DNA from 2 places in the Rhizobium sp. No.120 genome. Region 1 is predicted to be linked to the other one. Evidence: predicted binding sites of a transcription regulator. Region 1 holds the regulator's gene; the other holds the start of a gene.
The links. Region 1 encodes PhoB, which activates phosphate uptake and scavenging genes when phosphate is short. Its sites were predicted from a motif close to TGTCATNNANCTGTCAT; they were not measured.

Region 2: the regulator PhoB is predicted to act here: its motif matches at 3,371-3,387, upstream of ACYJRZ_RS24685 (NAD-glutamate dehydrogenase).

What each region holds. Positions count from the first base shown of each region.
Region 1 covers NZ_BAAJNQ010000002.1:406,007-413,516, reverse strand. The annotation lists gene ACYJRZ_RS07745 (acetylornithine transaminase) at 1-880, opposite strand, end outside; gene ACYJRZ_RS07740 (GcrA family cell cycle regulator) at 1,306-1,833, shown strand; gene phoB (phosphate regulon transcriptional regulator PhoB) at 2,024-2,707, opposite strand; gene phoU (phosphate signaling complex protein PhoU) at 2,739-3,452, opposite strand; gene pstB (phosphate ABC transporter ATP-binding protein PstB) at 3,504-4,319, opposite strand; gene pstA (phosphate ABC transporter permease PstA) at 4,335-5,669, opposite strand; gene pstC (phosphate ABC transporter permease subunit PstC) at 5,666-7,147, opposite strand; gene ACYJRZ_RS07710 (substrate-binding domain-containing protein) at 7,210-7,510, opposite strand, start outside.
Region 2 covers NZ_BAAJNQ010000011.1:105,061-112,570, forward strand. The annotation lists gene ACYJRZ_RS24685 (NAD-glutamate dehydrogenase) at 1-3,161, opposite strand, end outside; gene pdxY (pyridoxal kinase PdxY) at 3,456-4,331, shown strand; gene ACYJRZ_RS24695 (YggS family pyridoxal phosphate-dependent enzyme) at 4,451-5,110, opposite strand; gene leuS (leucine--tRNA ligase) at 5,310-7,510, shown strand, end outside.

The DNA.
Region 1 (7,510 bases):
CAAGCACGATATCGAGAACCGCATTTCCGACCGCCATGGCGAGCGGATTGCCGCCATAGGTCGAGCCATGCGTCCCCGCCTTCATGCCCGAGGCGGCCTCCGCCGTCGCAAGGCAGGCGCCGAGCGGGAAACCGCCACCGATGCCCTTGGCGACAGCCATGATATCAGGCTTGATGCCGGCCCATTCATAGGCGAAAAGCTTGCCAGTACGGCCGACGCCACACTGTACTTCGTCGAGGATCAGCAGCAGGCCGTGTTCATCGCAGATCTCACGCAGCCCGCGCAGGAATTCGTTGGTGGCCGGACGGATGCCGCCCTCGCCCTGGACCGGCTCGATCAGGATTCCGGCCGTCGCATCTGTGATGGCAGCACGCACGGCATCGAGATCGCCGAACGGTACCTGATCGAAGCCCGGCGCTTTCGGGCCGAAACCTTCGATATACTTTTCCTGACCGCCGGCGGCGATCGTCGCGATTGTGCGGCCGTGGAAGGCGCCCTCGAAGGTGATGATGTGGAACTTCTCGGGATGTCCCTTGGCGAATTGATAGCGCCGCGCCGTCTTGATGGCGCATTCCAGCGCCTCGGCGCCCGAATTGGTGAAGAACACCTTGTCGGCAAAGGTCACTTCCGTCAGCCGCTTCGACAGCTTCTCCTGGCCGGGCACCTCATAAAGGTTGGACAGGTGCCAGACCTTGTCGGCCTGTGCCTTCAGCTCGGCGACAAGATGAGGATGGGCATGACCGAGCGAGTTGACCGCCACGCCGGCGGCGAAATCAAGGTAGCGCTCGCCATTTTCAGTGACCAGCCAGACGCCTTCGCCTCGCTCGAACCGCAGAGGAGCGCGCAGATAGGTGTCATAAAGCGGCGTGGTCTCGGCCATGGCCATATCTCCTGGATCACAACTTTAAGGACCGATCGCTTCCCTTTGATGAAACGGGTCCGAAAAAATCAAAAATGCCGCCTCGCGGCGGCCTGGGCACTATTGATGTTTTGCACCGCGATGTCAACAAAACTGGCGTTTTAGCAGTTGCGAGAAAGCGCTTGCCGGCAAAAGAGATGGGTTGGGCGGCGCCTATGGCAGAAATGCCACGCCCGGACAGCAAGTTGGGGAAAACCTCGAAATCGATTCCTCAAGATTCCCGCGACTCTTGTCACGGAGTCAGCCTCACACTAGGTTAAAAACCAATTGCTAGACTGCATGCGGCGGAACTAGTCACCACAATTTTAGAGCGTTTCGCGCCTCGATCCCATGCGAGGCAATGGTGAGGGATTCTGCCATCGGAAACGCGACAGCGGAGACAGGGCATGAATTGGACAGACGAACGCGTCGAGAAGCTGAAAAAGCTATGGTCCGAAGGTTTGAGCGCCAGCCAGATCGCTGCGCAGCTCGGTGGCGTAAGCCGTAATGCCGTTATCGGCAAGGTACATCGCCTGAACCTCCCCGGCCGAGCGAAGGCGGGCGGCACCACAACTGTGGCGCGCACGCCAAAGCGCGGCGCAGCAGCACCCCGCACCGCAACCTACGGATCGCGCGTCGCTACCCGCACGGTGGTCGCCCGCCAGCAGGGCGCAACGATGCTGAAGGAAGAGATCGAGATCGATTCCGTCAATGAAATCCAGTATCGCCCGGCATCGAATGTCGTCGTTCCGATCTCCCGTCGCCTCGGCCTGACGGAACTGACGGAACGCACCTGCAAGTGGCCGGTCGGCGACCCGCTGAAGGACGACTTCCACTTCTGCGGCAACGACAGCCCGGATTCTTCGCCCTACTGCACCTATCATCAGCGCATGGCCTACCAGCCGGTGCATGAGCGCCGGCGCAACAACGGCTGAAAGTGGCAGCAAGACAAAGAAAAACGGGCCCCTCGAGGCCCGTTTTTCTGTTTCCGCCGCTCCTGCATAATTCCTTAAATCGGAATCGATTTAAGGGAAAATTTTGCAGCATTTTAAGATGTTACAGCGACCTTAACGCGTCTTGAAAGACGCGTGGCGCTGTAATGGTGATACCCGAGCGGCAACCCGCTCAAGCTTCCATGGAATAGCCCGCCCCGCGAACAGTGCGGATGACATCCTGCATGTTGGAGAAATTGAGCGCCTTGCGCAGGCGACCGACATGGACGTCGACAGTGCGTTCGTCGACATAGATATCATGACCCCAAACGCCGTCGAGCAGCTGCGAACGCGAGAAGACACGGCCCGGCGAGGACATCAGAAACTCCAGCAGGCGGAATTCCGTCGGCCCCAGGCGCACTTCGCGGCTCTTGCGGTGGACGCGATGGGTTTCGCGGTCTAACTCGATATCGCCGCAACGCAGCACCGTGGAGAGAACCTCCGGGCGGGCACGCCGCAGCATCGCCTTGACGCGAGCCATCAGCTCCGGCGTCGAGAACGGCTTGACGACGTAATCGTCCGCGCCGGTCGAAAGTCCGCGCACACGCTCGCTTTCCTCGCCGCGGGCCGTCAGCATGATGATCGGCAGGCGCTCCGTCTCCGGCCGCATGCGCAGCCGGCGGCAGAGCTCGATACCGGACACGCCAGGGAGCATCCAGTCGAGGATCAGGAGATCGGGGATGCGCTCCTGGAGACGCAGCTCGGCCTCATCGCCTCTGAGGATCGTGTCGACCTCGAAGCCTTCGGCCTCGAGATTGTAGCGCAGCAGAACGCTAAGCGCTTCCTCGTCTTCTACAACAGCAACTCTCGGAACCATGCGCCTATGGTCTCCTTTCTTCGCTTCCAGATTATTCCGTCACTGCGCCGACGGTATTGGCGGTATCGTCCTTCGGGCGCTCGCCTTCCGGCTGCGCGCCTGTCGCCATGTAATAGATCGTCTCGGCGATGTTGGTGGCATGATCGCCGATGCGCTCAATGTTCTTGGCACAGAAGAGAAGATGCGTGCAGGTGGTGATGTTGCGCGGATCTTCCATCATGTAGGTCAGCATCTCGCGGAAGAGCGAGGTGTACATGGCGTCGATCTCTTCGTCGCGCTCGCGGATCGACACGGCCTTGTCAGGCGAGCGGGTCGCGTAGACATCGAGAACTTCCTTGAGCTGGCTCAGCGCCAGTTCGGAGAGATGCTCGATGCCGCGGGCGAGACGGCGGGGAACACCAGTTCCCTGCACGGCGATGACGCGCTTTGCGGTGTTCTTTCCGAGATCGCCAACGCGCTCCAGATCGGAGGCGATGCGGATCGAGCCCATGATTTCGCGCAGGTCCGCTGCCATCGGCTGGCGGCGTGCAATGGTAACGATCGCCTTGTCGCCGACTTCACGCTCGGCATGGTCGAGAACGACATCGTCGGAGATGACCTTCTGCGCGAGAGCAGCATCGCTGTTGACGAGAGCGCGTACGCTGTCGCTAACCATCTGCTCGGCCAGGCCGCCCATTTCGGCAATGCGGCGGGTCAGGAACTTCAGGTCTTCGTCGTAGGCAGAGAGAATGTGAGTGGAGACCATTTTTCTATCCTCAAGGTGAACTATGTGAAAGGAGCCGCGCGCCTGCCATCATCAACCAAAACGGCCCATGATGTAATCCTGAGTGCGGAAATCGTCGGGATTGGTGAACATCTTATCGGTGTCGTTCTCCTCGACCAGGTGGCCGAGATGGAACATTGCGGTACGCTGCGAGACGCGTGCTGCCTGCTGCATGGAATGCGTCACGATGACGATGGTGAAATTCTCCCGCAGCTCGTGGATGAGATCCTCGACCTTCGCGGTCGCGATCGGATCGAGCGCCGAACACGGCTCGTCCATCAAGATGACCTCCGGGCTGACCGCGACGGCGCGCGCGATGCAAAGGCGCTGCTGCTGGCCGCCAGACAGGCTCGTGCCGGCATCGTGGAGCCGATCCTTCACCTCGCCCCATAGACCCGCCTTCTGAAGGCTGGTTTCGACGATATGCTCAAGATCGGCCTTGGAACGATGCAGGCCATGGATACGCGGACCGTAGGCGACGTTCTCAAAGATGGACTTCGGAAACGGATTGGGCTTCTGGAACACCATGCCGACGCGGGCGCGCAACTCAACCACATCGATGCTGTCGTCGTAGACATCCTGATCGTCGAGCGTGATCTTGCCGGTGACGCGGCAGGTCTCAATCGTATCGTTCATGCGGTTAAGGCAGCGCAGGAAGGTGGACTTGCCACAGCCGGAAGGGCCGATCAGAGCCGTGACCGTATTGGCGCGGATCTTCAGATTGACATCGAAAAGCGCTCGCTTGTCGCCGTAGAACACCGAAACGTCCTGGCCGATCATCTTGTAGGGGATCGTGATCATCTTCTTGGCCAAGGCTCTTTCGCTTGCGGCTTCCGTCATCATGTTCATTTCGTGCGCCCTCCCTTACCAGCGCCGCTCGAAGCGGCGGCGCAGCAAGATGGCGCCGATGTTCATCGCGACGAGGAAGAAGAGAAGGACGATGATGGCGCCGGACGTCCTTTCGACAAAGGCACGCTCGGCTTCGCTCGCCCACATGTAGATCTGCACCGGCAGCGCCGTCGAAGGATCGAGCGGCGATGTCGGGTAATTGGCGACGAAGGCGACCATGCCGATCAGAAGAAGCGGCGCGGTCTCGCCGAGCGCATGCGCAAGCCCGAGGATCGTGCCGGTCAGAATGCCGGGCATAGCTAGCGGCAGAACGTGATGGAAGACCATCTGCATGCGCGAGGCGCCAAGCCCGAGCGCCGCGCTGCGGATCGACGGCGGCACCGCACGTAGCGCCGAGCGCGTGGCGATGATAATCATCGGCAGCGTCATCAGGCTCAGCACCAGACCGCCGACCAGCGAGGCCGAGCGCGGCAGCCCCATCATGTTGATGAAGACCGAGAGACCCAGCAGGCCGTAGACGATCGAGGGGACGGCGGCGAGATTGTTGATGTTGACCTCGATCAGATCCGTCAGCCGGTTCTTGGGTGCGAACTCTTCCAGATAGATCGAGGCGGCAACGCCGACTGGCAAGGCAAGCACGAGAACGGTCAGCATCAGGTAGAACGAGCCGATCAGCGCGACACCGAGACCGGCGGCTTCCGGGCGGCTGGAATTGCCTGACAGGAAGAGACCGCTGTTGAAGGCCTTGTAAAGCGCACCGCTTTCGCTGAGTTGCTTCATCCAGGCGACCTGGCGGTCGGATACCTTGCGGTCCTTCTCGTCGACAGTCAGATCGATCTGGCCCTTGTTGGCGGAATCGATATTGGCGCTGGCCAAGAAGGTGACCTTCTGTGTCGTCCCGATGATCGAGGGATTGGCAACGACCCTGTCGCGCAGCGCGATCCTGGCACCGTCCGACACCATCGCCGTCGCTTCGCGCACAAGCACGCGATTGGCCGGATCGATGCCGAGCACCTTCACCAGCGCGTCGCGCACAAGAACCGGATAGTTGGCTGATATCAGAACCTTCGGATCGGTGGCCCGCTTATCCGTCGGGTCGATCACCTTCTCGGAGAATTCGATCGGCAAGGTGATCGAAGTCTGGACGAAAGCGGTATAGCCCGTGCGGACCACTGTGAAGATCAGGACGGCAAGAAAGATAAGCCCGAAGATGACGGCTGTGATCCCATACGCGCGGAAGCGGCGCTCGGCCGCGTAGCGTCGCCTGATGCCGATATCACGGCGCACCGACGCACCCGGTGTCAGGCCACGCGGCATGTTGAGCTGAGAGGAGGATACGACGTCGCTCATTCGTATTGCTCCCTGTATCGACGGACGATGTAGAGCGCATAGACGTTGAGGCACAGCGTCAGGCAGAACAGCGTGATACCGAGAGCGAAGGCGACAAGCGTCTGCGGCGAGGTGAACTCCAGATCGCCCGTCAGCTGGTTGACGATCTTCACGGTGACTGTCGTCATCGGCTCGAAGGGATCGAGCTGCATGCGTGCGGCAACGCCGGCGGCCAGCACCACGATCATGGTTTCACCGATCGCCCGCGACGCGGTCATCAGCAGTGCACCGACAATGCCCGGAAGGGCGGCTGGCAGCAGAACGCGCTTGACCGTTTCGGACCGCGTGGCGCCAAGCCCGAGCGAGCCGTCGCGCAGCGAACGCGGCACGGCCATGATGATGTCGTCCGACAGCGAGGAAACGTAAGGAATGAGCATCACGCCCATGACAAAGCCGGCCGTCAAGACGCTCTGTGCCTCGATGAAGCTTCTGTAGTTGCCGGTCATCAGACCGTCGATCTCGGCGGAGATATCGCGCAGGAAGGGGCCGACTGTGACAAGGGCGAAGAAACCGTAGACGATCGTTGGAATGCCGGCCAGGACCTCCAGCATCGGCTTGGCGATGGAGCGAACGCGAGCCGAGGCATATTCGGCCATGTAGATCGCCGCGAACAGGCCGATAGGCACGGCAAAGAGCATGGCGACGAGCCCGATATAGATCGTGCCCGCCAGCAGCGGGATCAGGCCGAAGGTGCCCGAGGTCTGTGCGCCGGCGCCGGTGAAGCGCGGGTCCCAGACGGTACCGAAGAAGAATTCGCTGGCTGGCACCATGCTGAAGAAACGCGCCGCCTCCGAAAGCATGGAAACGACAATGCCGACCGTCGTCAGCACCGCAATCGAAGAAGCGACGATCAGGGCTCCGAGGATGACTCGCTCGACGCGGTTGCGGGCGCGGAAACGCGGTGCAATGGCGCGAATACCATGGGCTGCGCAAAGCAGCGATAGGACGATCGCCGCTGCCGACATAACCGTGCGGCTCACTTCGCGCATGCCATTATATTTGTTGGCGGCGTCGATCATGTAGCCCGTTGGGCGAACGGCGAGCGGAACGCCTTTCTGCGCCAGCAGCAACTGAAGATCGGCCCTGTCGCCGTCGACATCGGCAAGCTCCTGGCTATCGAGCATGCGCATGCCGCGAGCGATGCTGCGCACCATGCCGTAGCTAAGGTTGAGCTCAGCCGGCGGCAGAGACTGAACCTCCTCGGGAAAGGATTTGGTCACCAGGCGATCGATAACGATGGGGCTAGCGATCAGCCAGACGCAAACGAGCGCCAAGGGCGGGAGTACCGCCCATATGGCGGCATATGCACCGTGATAGCCGAGGCGGGAATGCATTGACGAGGGCTTGCCGCCCGACAGCGCAGCCGCCCTCACACGCCCCAGCACGAAAGCAGAGGCGCCGAAGACCGACAGGCAGAGTAGCAGCAGCGATACACTCATTCCCATTCCCCGGCGAACGCCGGCGTAGCGGAAAGCCGCGCCGGTGCTCGACCCTTCAGCAGTCACATGATCTTCCCACCCGCGAAATCCTTGCGGATCTGGTCGCGCTCAGCATCCGGTGCCGGCACGAGACCATATTCCGCCAGCGGGCCGTCCGGTCCGATCATCTGATCGCTCGTGAAGAAATCGACATATTCCTTGAGCCCCGGGATAACACCCAGATGGGCCTTCTTGACGTAGAAGAACAACGGCCGCGATACCGGATAGGTGCCATCGGCGATCGTCTGGCCCGAGGGCACGATGCCGCTAACGGTGGCGACCTTCAGCTTGTCGGCATTGTTCTGAAAGAAATACAAGCCGAAC
Region 2 (7,510 bases), on a different contig from region 1:
ACGGCTTCCGGCGTCAGCGTGACCGATTTTGCCGAACGGGAGATGATCATCGCGCCCTTCGACAGGACGGACTTGTCGAAATCCTGCCAACTCGAACGCGGCAGGTTGAAGAGCCGCTGCCGCTCGGCGAGCGTCTTGTCCATATCCGGATCGGGATCGATGAAGATATCGCGGTGGTCGAAGGCGGCGAGCAGGCGGATTTTCGGCGACAGCAGCATGCCGTTGCCGAAGACGTCACCGGACATATCGCCGACGCCGACCACATTGAAGGGCGTCGTCTGGATATCGATGTCCATTTCGCGGAAATGCCGCTTCACGGTTTCCCAGGCGCCGCGGGCGGTGATGCCCATCTTCTTGTGGTCGTAGCCGGCCGAGCCGCCTGACGCAAAGGCATCGTCCAGCCAGAAGCCGGCTTCCTGTGCCAATGCATTGGCAGTGTCGGAGAAGGTCGCCGTTCCCTTGTCGGCGGCAACGACGAAATAGGGGTCGTCACCATCGAGCCGCACGGTGTCGGCAGGCGGGATGATATCGGCGCCGGAGATATTGTCGGTGATCGACAGCAGCGTGCGGATATAGGTCTTGTAGGCCTCGCGCCCGGCGTTGAAGATCTCGTCGCGGCTGCCGCCGACCGGAAGCTTCTTCGGATAGAAGCCACCCTTGGCGCCGACGGGGACGATAACGGCATTCTTGACCTGTTGCGCCTTTACGAGGCCCAGCACTTCGGTGCGATAGTCCTCGGCGCGATCCGACCAGCGCAACCCACCGCGCGCCACCTTGCCGAAGCGCAGGTGGACGCCTTCCACTTCGACACCATAGACGAAGATTTCACGGAAGGGCCGGGGTTCGGGCAGGCCGTCGAGCAGCTTCGGATCGAGCTTGAAGGCCAGCATAGCCTTGGGCGTGCCGTCTGCATTCTTCTGAAAGTAATTGGTGCGCAGCGTCGCGTCGATGGCGTTGACGTAGCGACGCAGGATGCGGTCGTCGTCGAGGCTCGGTACGTCGGCAAGCTTCGTTTCGATGGCAGCATGCAGATCGACGAGCTTCTTGGTGCGGTTCTTGTCGCTGAGCTTCGGATCGAGCGTGTCGTGAAAGAGGCTAAAAAGCGAAGCGGCGATCCCCGGATATTTATCCAGGGTGGAAGCAATATAGTCCTGCGAATAGGCAATGCCGGCCTGGCGCAGATAGCGGGAATAGGCGCGCAATACGTTGGTTTCGCGGGCTGAGAGATCGGCGGAAACGATCAGCCGGTTGAAAGCGTCATTGTCGATCGTGCCGCCGAAGGCAGCAAGGAAGGCTTCTTCCAGCGCGGCGCCGTGGCGGGCGAGATCGATCGTCAGACCGCTGCGAGTTTCGAGCTCCATGTCGTGGAGCACGACATGACCGGTCAAGCCGTCTTTGCCCGTGACATAGATATCGAAGGTGCGCTCGCTGAGGACGTTGAAACCAAGATTTTCGAGCAGCGGTACGCGGCGCGACAGCGCCAGGTTGCCGCCTCCATGAAAGATCTTCAACGAGAGAATGTCACCCGCTTCATCCTTGCGAATATAGAAGCCGATGCGGATCGGCTCGGTGCCCGCCGTGGCAATGATATCGGGCAGATCGGCAAAGGCGTCTTCCGGCGAGAAGGCTTCCTGGAAAGCCTGGCTGACTGAAATGCTCGGCGCTTTTGGGCCTGCCAGCATGGCGAAGCGTTCGTCCCAGCGGGCTGTTATGGCGCGGATCGCTTCTTCAAGCTTGGCTTGCGGAATATGCGGTGTCTTGCCGGCGCTGCGGCCGATGATGAAGTGGACGCGTGCTACGCCGCCCTCCGGGAAGGCTGGATAGTAGGCGGAGACACGGCCGTCATAAATGGTTTTCAGGTAGTTGCCGATCTTCTCGCGGACAACGGAATCATATTCCTCGCGTGGGACATAGACGATCACCGAAACGAAGCGGTCGAAATGGTCGATACGCGGCAGTACACGCACGCGCGGCCGGTCGGTCAGGTCGTTGATCTGCTCGGCGAAGCTTGCCAGCAGCGAAGTGTCGATCTGGAAGAGGTCGTCGCGGGGATAGGATTCCAGCGTGTTTTCGAGCGCACGACCCGAGTGGCTCGTCGGATCGAAGCCGAAGTGATCCTTGACCTTTTGCACCTTCGAGCGCAGCAACGGTACGTCGGTGGCAGAGCTCGTATAAGCCGTCGATGTGAAGAGGCCGACGATGCGCAGCTCGCCCGTCACCTTGCCATCAGCGTCGAAGCGTTTGACGCCGACATAATCCATATAGGCGCGGCGGTGGACGATCGATTTGACGTTGGCCTTGGTGACGATCAGGAAATCCGGACCGTCAAGGAAAGCGAGGATTTCCGGCGTCGTCGTAACCGCGTCCTTGCCCTGGCGAAGGACGCGAACGTCCGGATTGGAGAGAATGCCGAGGCCGGTGCCTCGATCGCGCTCAACCTTGGCGTCGGCGCCCTTGCCCGAATAGACATATTCTCGCATGCCGAGGAAGGTGAAATTACCGTCGCGTAGCCAGGCAAGGAAGGCAAGCGCCTCGTCGCGATCATTCTTGCGGCGGCCGGCCGCCTCATAGGTTGAAAGCTCCGATATCACGGTCTCGAGGCGCGACAGCATCGGCTTCCAGTCGGAAACGGCAAGATGCGTCTGGTCGAGTACGGTCTGTACCCGCTTGGTCAGATCGGTCGCCTGCGCTGTCGTCAGCGGCGAGATATGCAGCTGGATATGGCTGACACGATGGGCCGGATCGCTCGGGTAATCGGCTGAATAGAGGCTCGGCTGCTTGCCCTTCTCGATGACCAGGATCGGATGCACCGCCATTTGAAGATCGCGGTAACTGCTCGTCACTTCACCCATGATCGATTCGTAGAGGAAGGGCATGTTGTGGTCGGTGATCGAAAGAATCGAAACGGCAATACCATCGGGCTCGATGCCGGCGACCTGCTCGATGCTGACGCGGGGAGACGTGCCGCTCCAGGCTGCCAGTTCCTTCGCGGCGTGCGCCGCGGCAAGTGCCAGCATTTCCGGGCTGTAAAGCTCCATGTCGTCATTGCTCGCCCGGCCGAACAGGGTTTCGGGATCAAGATGCGCTTCGCCCGTTGCCGCCGCAATTTTGCGTGCCGCTTCGATCTGTTTTTCCCGTTTAGGATTGGTCTTGGGCGCCATGAAATTCCTCCCGATTTTCGAATTTTGACGACAGTAGCAGAAGGTTTAACGAAATAACTGGCAAAAAGAATGCGAATTTGGTTGCTTTCGGACTGTTTTTGGCCGGTTTTTTCAAAAATCTTGCCGAAAACGGCGATCTTGATGAAAAACAGGCTCGATCGGCAAGAAACTGGCGGAATCGACTCGTCAACAGAGGTTTTCATGACACTGTGAAGGGCGGTTGACAGAGTGCCGCGAAAGGGATCATCAACTGGCGCCATTGCAGTTTGAAGCCCTGAACCGAAAGCAAACATCATGTCGCAAGTGTCGGCCGGCGCAGTTATCGTCATCTCCAGCCATGTCGTTCGGGGGTCGGTGGGTAATCGTGCTGCAGTTTTTGCGCTGGAAACGCTCGGCCATCCGGTCTGGGCGCTGCCGACCATCGTTCTGCCGTGGCACCCCGGCCATGGCCGCTCGACGCGGCTGACCTTCAACGAAACCGATTTCGACCATGCGATTGACGACCTCATCACCGCACCCTGGCTTTCCGAGGTCAAAGCGGTGCTATCGGGTTACTTCGGCAATGCCGCCCAGGCGCACGCCGTCGCACGGCTGGTGACGGCGCTGCGGGAGAAAAACCCGGATATTCTCTATGCCTGCGATCCTGTCATCGGCGATGCCGGCGGGCTCTATGTGCCGCAGGCGACGGCGGAAGCGATCCGCGACCACCTGATCCCACTGGCGTCACTCGCAACGCCGAACCGTTATGAGCTTGCCTGGCTGGCGGGAGCGCCGCTCGAGGATAACAACGCCATCATGGAGGCGGCCCTCGCGCTTGGACCGTCGCGCATGCTGGTGACGTCTGCCGTTCCGATGATGGCCGGTGGTATCGGGAACCTCTATCTGAGCGGCCGAAACGCCCTGCTTGCTGAGCATCGCAGCGTCGAAGGCGCGCCGAATGGACTCGGCGATCTCCTGTCGGCCGTCTTCCTGTCGCGCCTGCTTTCAGGAATGGATGAGGAGCGGGCATTGCAGCTGACGACGGCGAGCGTCTTCGAGGTGCTTGCACGGGCCGTCAAACGCGGCAGCAATGAGCTGACGCTCGCTGTCGATTCAGCAAGCCTGTCGACACCGATGGCGATGGTGCAGCTGCGCCACCTCGTCCATCCCGCACAACGCAAGAAAAAGTAACGGCCAGGGCTTTTTCAGCCTGGAGCAGTTCCAGCAAAAGTGCGAAGCGGTTTTGCGTCCGGAACCGCGTAAAAATAAAAGACAGAGCGTTTTCGCGATTCGAAGAAAAGCGAAAAGATTTATCGCGCCCCGAAGATCGCCGAGCCGACGCGAACGCTGGTCGCACCGAAGGCAACTGCAATTTCATAATCGCTCGACATGCCCATGGAGAGCTTGTCGACGCCGGCTTGCTTGGCAAGTTTTGCAAGCAGGGCAAAATGCGGCCCCGGATTTTCGTCGGCCGGCGGAATGCACATCAAGCCCTCGATCGAAAGCCCGAGTTCCTTGCGGCAGAGGTCGACGAAAGCAACCGTATCGTCAGGCGCGATACCCGCCTTCTGCGGCTCGAGGCCGGTATTGACCTGGACGTAGAGCCGCAAACTCTTGCCCTGGCGCTTCATTTCATCGGCAATGGCTCGCGCGATCTTTTCCCGGTCAATGGTTTCGATCACGTCGAAAAGCGCCACGGCATCGGCCGCCTTGTTCGATTGCAGCGGCCCGATCAGATGCAGCTCGATCCCGGGTGTCTCGGCCTTCAGCTCCGGCCACTTGCCCTGGCTCTCCTGCACGCGATTTTCGCCAAACACCCGCTGGCCGGCCGAAATCGCCGGGCGGATCTGATCGGCATCGAAGGTCTTGGAAACAGCAACGAGCTGCACGGAACCGGCAGTTCGGCCGGCCTGACGCTCGGCAGCCGCGATATGGGAACGGACTTCGTCCAGGCGCTCTTGAAGTTCCATCTTTTCGTCTCGATATTTGGCTTGCTTCTCAAACTTTGCAGTAATGAGGCTCGCAGGCTTTGCCAAGGGCGAATGCGACCGAATCCGGCTTTGCATTGCAAGATAAGGCACTTGCTGCGGCTGCTAAACTTGACGCTTGGGTGGTTTCGTGGTGAAGGTCACGCCTTAATCCCCATGATTTTCCGGAATACAAGAACAGATGACTAGCGAACGTTATAATCCGCGCGACGCCGAGCCCCGCTGGCAGGAAAAATGGAACGAAGAGAAGGTCTTCGTGACAGACAATGCCGATCCGCGTGAGAAATATTACGTGCTAGAGATGTTTCCCTATCCGTCGGGCCGCATCCATATGGGCCATGTGCGAAACTATGCCATGGGCGATGTCGTTGCCCGCTACAAGCGCGCCCGCGGGTATAACGTGCTGCATCCGATGGGCTGGGACGCCTTCGGCATGCCGGCGGAAAACGCCGCACGCGACAACAAGGTGCATCCGAAGGAATGGACCTACCAGAACATCGCCTCGATGCGCACCCAGCTGAAGGCCATGGGCCTGTCGCTGGATTGGAGCCGCGAGTTCGCGACCTGCGATGTCGACTATTATCATCGCCAGCAGATGCTCTTCATCGACATGATGGAAAAGGGTTTGGTCTATCGCAAGAAGTCCAAGGTCAATTGGGATCCGGTCGACAACACTGTACTCGCCAATGAGCAGGTTATCGACGGCCGGGGTTGGCGTTCCGGGGCGCTCGTCGAGCAACGCGAGCTGACGCAGTGGTTCTTCAAGATCACCGAGTTCAGCCAGGAACTGCTGGATGCCCTGGATACGCTGGACCATTGGCCGGAAAAAGTGCGGCTGATGCAGAAGAATTGGATCGGCCGCTCCGAGGGCCTGACCGTTCGCTGGGAAATCGTGACCGAAACAGCTCCGAATAGCGATCGCGAGATCACCGTCTACACGACCCGTCCGGACACGCTGTTCGGCGCCTCTTTCCTGGCGATCTCGGCCGACCATCCGCTCGCCAAGGAAGCGGCGGCCAAGGATCCGGCGATCGAGGCCTTCTGTGAGGAATGCCGCCGTGCTGGCACCTCGCTGGCAGCACTCGAAACCGCCGAGAAGAAGGGCATGGACACTGGCATCCGCGTCCGTCACCCCTTCGATCCGTCTTGGGAGCTGCCCGTCTACATCGCCAATTTCGTGCTGATGGATTATGGCACAGGCGCCATCTTCGGCTGCCCGTCGGGCGACCAGCGCGACCTGGATTTCGCCCGTAAATACGGCCTGCCTGTCGTTCCCGTCGTCATGCCCGCGGATGGTGATGCAGCAAGCTTTACCGTCGGGGACATCGCCTATGATGGTGACGGCGTGATGATCAATTCTCGTTTCCTCGACGGCATGAGCACCGAGGAAGCCTTCCAGACGGTGGCGACGAAGCTCTCCGAAACGTATCTCGGCAACATACCGCAGGCAGAGCGCAAGGTGAATTTCCGTCTGCGCGACTGGGGCATCTCCCGACAGCGCTATTGGGGCTGCCCGATCCCGGTCATCCATTGCGATGACTGCGGCGTGCTGTCGGTGCCGAAGAAGGATCTGCCGGTCAAGCTGCCCGATGACGTGACTTTCGACCAGCCGGGCAACCCGCTCGACCGGCACGCAAGCTGGCGGCACGTCGCCTGCCCGCAATGCGGTAAGGATGCCCGCCGTGAAACCGATACGATGGACACCTTCGTCGATTCGAGCTGGTATTTCGCCCGATTCACCGCCCCCTGGGAAAGCCAGCCGACAGATCCGAAGGCCGCAAATCACTGGCTGCCCGTCGATCAGTATATCGGCGGCATCGAGCATGCGATCCTGCACCTGCTCTATTCGCGCTTCTTTACCCGCGCGATGCGTGAAACCGGCCATCTTGACGTGAAAGAACCCTTCAAGGGCCTGTTCACGCAAGGGATGGTCGTGCACGAAACCTATAGCCGCGGAAGCGGCCTCACGCGCGAATGGGTGTCGCCAGCCGATATCAAGATCGAGGAAGTGGACGGCCAGCGCCGCGCTACTCTGCTGTCGACGGGCGAGGACATCGCCATCGGCTCGATCGAGAAGATGTCGAAATCGAAGAAGAATGTCGTCGACCCCGACGATATCATCGCCTCCTATGGCGCGGATACAGCACGCTTCTTCGTGCTGTCCGATTCGCCGCCCGATCGCGACGTCATTTGGTCGGAAGCTGGTGTCGAGGGCGCGCATCGTTTCACGCAACGCATGTGGCGCTTGGTGTCCGAAGCTGCCGATGTCCTGAAGGCGGTCGAATCTGCGCCGGCTAAGGAAGGTGAGGGCCTGGCGATTTCGCAGATTGCTCACCGCACGCTGAAGGCAGTTCAGGGTGATTACGACAAGCTCGCCTTCAA